DNA from 2 places in the Cernens ardua genome. Region 1 is predicted to be linked to the other one. Evidence: predicted binding sites of a transcription regulator. Region 1 holds the regulator's gene; the other holds the start of a gene.
What was found. Region 1 encodes LexA, which represses DNA repair genes until DNA is damaged. Its sites were predicted from a motif close to TACTGTNTANNTANACAGTA; they were not measured.

Region 1 (2,210 bases):
ATCCAGCACCGGAGCGAACGTAAAATCAAACCCACAGGCGGCCAGTTCCTGAGACATCAGCCAACCGGTATCCCTGACAAGAGACAGCGTTTTATCAGGGGTCTCTATATACAGTGATTCAAACGAACACATGGGGGGTATATGCGTAAGCCCTTCACGCAGCCGTTGAACGCGCCCTCCCTCATGATCTACCGCAATCAGGATATCAGGGCGTACCGCACGAATATCATCACAGAGTGCTCTGGTTTGCTCGGGTGAAGTCATGTTACGGGCAAACAGGATGATTGCACCGACAGAAGGATGGCGCAAAATCTGCCGATCCCCCTCATCCAATGAGGTAGAACCGACATCAATCATGATTGGACCCGGTGCAGCACGCATGAAACGCTCCTTGTCAAGGTGTACCGATTTTCCCTGTTTATGACTATGCCATGGCACACATTGGTATGCGCAGAATGTCTGAACTCACCATAGCCCGAGGAAGACGTACGATAAACACAAAAGATAATGGAGCGCTATTCTAGCGTTTCATGAAGGAAGGTACACGTAGAAATTAAATCTGATAGGCTTGGGGAGTGTCACCTCGAAATGACTACAGGCAATCCGGGAAAACAACAAAACATTCGGGGATTAAGTTCTATAACAGCAATTGGACTTGCACTGTCAGCAATACTGGATACAATTACAGCTATTATTGATACAGCATAGGTTAATGGCAATGACCCGACCCCTTACGCGCCGCCAACAGGAAGTTCTTGACCTCATCACCGAAACGGTGGCGACCCACGGGTATCCCCCCACTCGTGCAGAAATTGCCCGATCTCTCGGTTTTCGTTCGGCCAATGCTGCAGAAGAACATTTGAAAGCGCTAAAACGTAAAGGTGTTATCGAGATGATACCGGGGGCTTCCCGTGGTATCAGGGTCGTATCATCCCATCTTGCAAAAACGCAAGGCGGGGATGAAAAAAATGCTGATAAAAGAAGTACCGATAAAAAAGGCGCACCCTCTTCGCAACATACCACCGCAAAATTTGTAACTCCCCAGCAGGAGGCTGCCAATGCATCTGATGCTCCGGCTGCCGAGGGGCTTGCCATCATAGGGCAGGTAGCTGCCGGTAGCCCGGTATTGGCACAGGAGCATGTAGATCGCTATTGCCCACTTCCGCCGACCTTTTTCTCACCGAAGGCAGACTATCTTCTTCGGGTCAAAGGGCTCTCCATGCAGGATATCGGGATTTTGGATGGCGACTTGCTCGCTGTCCATCGTACCAGTGATGTTCGCAATGGACAGATTGTGGTTGCTCGTATTGGCGAAGACGTCACCGTCAAACGCTTTGAGCGTAAAGGCAGTAAAATACGTCTGTTGGCTGAAAACGCTGACTTTGCTCCTATTGAGGTAGATCCAAGCCAGGGCTTCGAAATAGAAGGCATTGGTGTAGGTGTTATTCGAGGAGATCAAGGCAGCGGCTTACACTAAAACGAGGCATTATCGGTTTCACTACTAGTTACCGGTTTCACTCACTATAAGTGCAGGCCCAACACTCCCTGGCCGTGTGCCTGGGGGTGCTTCAATGATTACCCACTATTCCCCCTCTACCGCCCCCCCCTAAAGCTCTCTTGAATACAGCTTCACGTTACTGGCCCCGCAGACAATTTTCCCAATATTTTTTCATACCACTCCTTATTCATAACCTCTGCGACTCATTGTAGGCTGGTCGCTATATATACATATACATTGACCAGCCATTGTGATCATGAAAGGGAGATATCAAGCAATCATTACGGATGAAATAATCACCTTCATCGGTATCATGCCGAGTTAACCTGTGTAGCAAAATTCTTGAGAAAGCCGTGAATGACTTGACATCACATTAACGGAATATGCTAACAATGAAGCGTAGAAGCGTAGAAGCGTAGAAGCGTAGAAGCGTAGAAGCGGAGAAGCGTAGAAGCGTAGAAGCGTAGAAGCGGAGAAGCGGAGAAGCGTAGAAGCGGAGAAGCGGAGAAACGGAGAAGCCAATATGCAGTGAATCATTCAGGATGATTCACTGCCAACAATCATGATCAATGCACTGTGACGTTATCACTTAACTCCTCGACCACTTCACCCTCTTCCCACAGTTTTGTGCGGGTAATGGCATGATCGATCATTTCACGCGCCACCTGAAAACGCGAATCACGTAGTAATTCCAGTGCATCCTTGGAAAAGC
Region 2 (2,210 bases), 230 kb from region 1:
GCCGCTCCTTCAAGCGACTCGAAACACCCCAGATTTTATCAACCGGGAGGTTTTCCAGAAGGTGACGTGTGGATGCCGCTTCTGGGTCCAGATAGCAGACGCCTTCATAAGCCGGTTGTTTCTTGACCAAATGACTGGCGACTTTTGCCAATGTGCGACTGGTAGAAAGTCCAACACTCACCGGAATACCGGTATTGCGATGAATTTCGTACTTCATCTGTAGGCAACGCGCGACAATGTCCTCCTCTTGTACCGAAGGCCAGTGCAGGAAGGATTCATCAATACTATAGACGTCCACTTCGTGGCAATGTTGACGCAGCAGGCTGGTGACACGCGCACTCATATCCCCGTATAGCGCGTAATTGGAGCTACATAGAGTGATACGCCGACGCACTTCACGCGGGATCTTGTGTGTCGGCATGCCCATGGAAACGCCAAGCGCCTTCAGCTCTTCACTACGCGCAATGACACAGCCATCATTATTGGAAAGCACACCCACAGGCTGCCCCATCAGATGCGGTGCGAAAGTACGTTCGCAGGACACATAGAAATTATTGCAATCCACCAACCCAATAATGGAACGCACTACAGTTTCCCCTTGATCAAGCGATGTACATTATGAGTAACAACACCCCATACATGACAATCATGCCCCGACAAGGGAATGGGGGGATATTCCGTATTACCGGCGATCAGGTAAGGCCGTGCACCCAATAACTGATATCGTTTGACGGTCAGCTCGCCATCCACGGCAATAATGATGACATTATCGGGTTCGGGCTCAAGTGAGCGATCGACGACGAGAATATCCCCATCATAGATACCATCCCCTTCCATTGAATGGCCCTTGGCACGTACAAAAAATGTGGCGCTGGGGTGCTGAACAATATGGTCCACCAGATTCAGCGGCGTTTCGAGATAATCCTCCGAAGGAGACGGAAACCCTGCCCGCACCTCCCCCGCAGCGAATGGCAGCTTTCTTACCTCGGTTTCTACACTGCCTATTGGTTTGGCTATAACGTCCATATACGATGACATCCAAAGCTCACCTTTACGAAAACTGTATATTTATACAGTTTATGGACATAATGAGCAAGATGAATTTATCGAAGACAGTCTAGCCATTCCATCCAATACCCGCGATCATGTCCTGTGTGGCAACATGATCGGAGAGGCCACAATATGCGGATGAGATCAATAGGAAACAGTATGATGTCCCTCAGCACTTTCCTTGTATCAACAGATGAATTGGCAACACACCTTGATCATCAGGATATCGTCCTGCTGGATGCCACTTTTACGCTCCCCGGTGTGACGCCCACCGCCGCAGCGCTTTACAGGACGCGGCATATCCCCACGGCGAGATTCTTTGATATCGATGCATTTGCCACAGAGAATGCTCCCCTGCCCCATATGCTACCCGATGCCGAACGCGGGATGGCGTTGTTGGCTGAACTGGGTATTAATGCCGATAGCCAGGTGGTGATTTACGATACCCCCGGGCTGATGTCCGCACCACGGGCATGGTGGACACTACGTCATTTTGGTATTCGCAATGTCCGTATTCTGGATGGCGGGCTGCGCAAGTGGTTGGCAGAAGAGCGCCCTGTTACGGATCAGGTACCCTCTTGGCAGCCCGTACCTGCTTCATCCTCCCCCAACATTGCAACGGATGTGGTCACTAAAACACAGATATTGGAGATCGTGGAGTCAGGCGAAGGGGCAGATGCACAAATCGTCGATGCGCGTGGAGAAGGTCGTTTCAAGGGAAGCGAGCCTGAGAAACGCCCCGGAGTCAGATCAGGCCATATTCCCGGCAGTATCAACATTCCTTTTGATCGCTTGAGTAATGCGGAGACAGGCCGGTTATTACCTCCCGAACAACTTCGCCATGTCATTACATCGACAGGGCTTGATTGGCAACGGCCGGTGATTAGCTCATGTGGATCAGGTGTCACTGCCTGTGTATTGGCTTTTGCACTCAATACCCTGGGGAAATCGGATATTGCGATTTATGACGGGTCATGGACAGAATGGGGCGGCGATCAGACGTTACCTGTTGCAACCGAATAATAAGGAATAGAAGGAGAAAGCGGCTGCTAACAGAGGATAAAAAACAATCGTTATATAGCCACGACAGATTGAGCCGCATAAAAAACGGGGAAGACCATATCAAATGATCTTCCCCGTCAAAATTTGGTGGAGCCTAG

Region 2: the regulator LexA is predicted to act here: its motif matches at 1,059-1,078, upstream of LMG33818_RS02625 (LexA family protein).

Annotation. Positions count from the first base shown of each region.
Region 1 is NZ_JBPCZH010000001.1:359,605-361,814, forward strand. Features, by position in the region: gene nagZ (beta-N-acetylhexosaminidase) at 1-381, opposite strand, end outside; gene lexA (transcriptional repressor LexA) at 719-1,477, shown strand; gene LMG33818_RS01640 (hypothetical protein) at 2,065-2,210, opposite strand, start outside.
Region 2 is NZ_JBPCZH010000001.1:593,961-596,170, forward strand. Features, by position in the region: gene LMG33818_RS02620 (Y-family DNA polymerase) at 1-586, opposite strand, end outside; gene LMG33818_RS02625 (LexA family protein) at 586-1,038, opposite strand; gene sseA (3-mercaptopyruvate sulfurtransferase) at 1,210-2,073, shown strand; tRNA gene LMG33818_RS02635 (tRNA-Ala) at 2,198-2,210, opposite strand, start outside.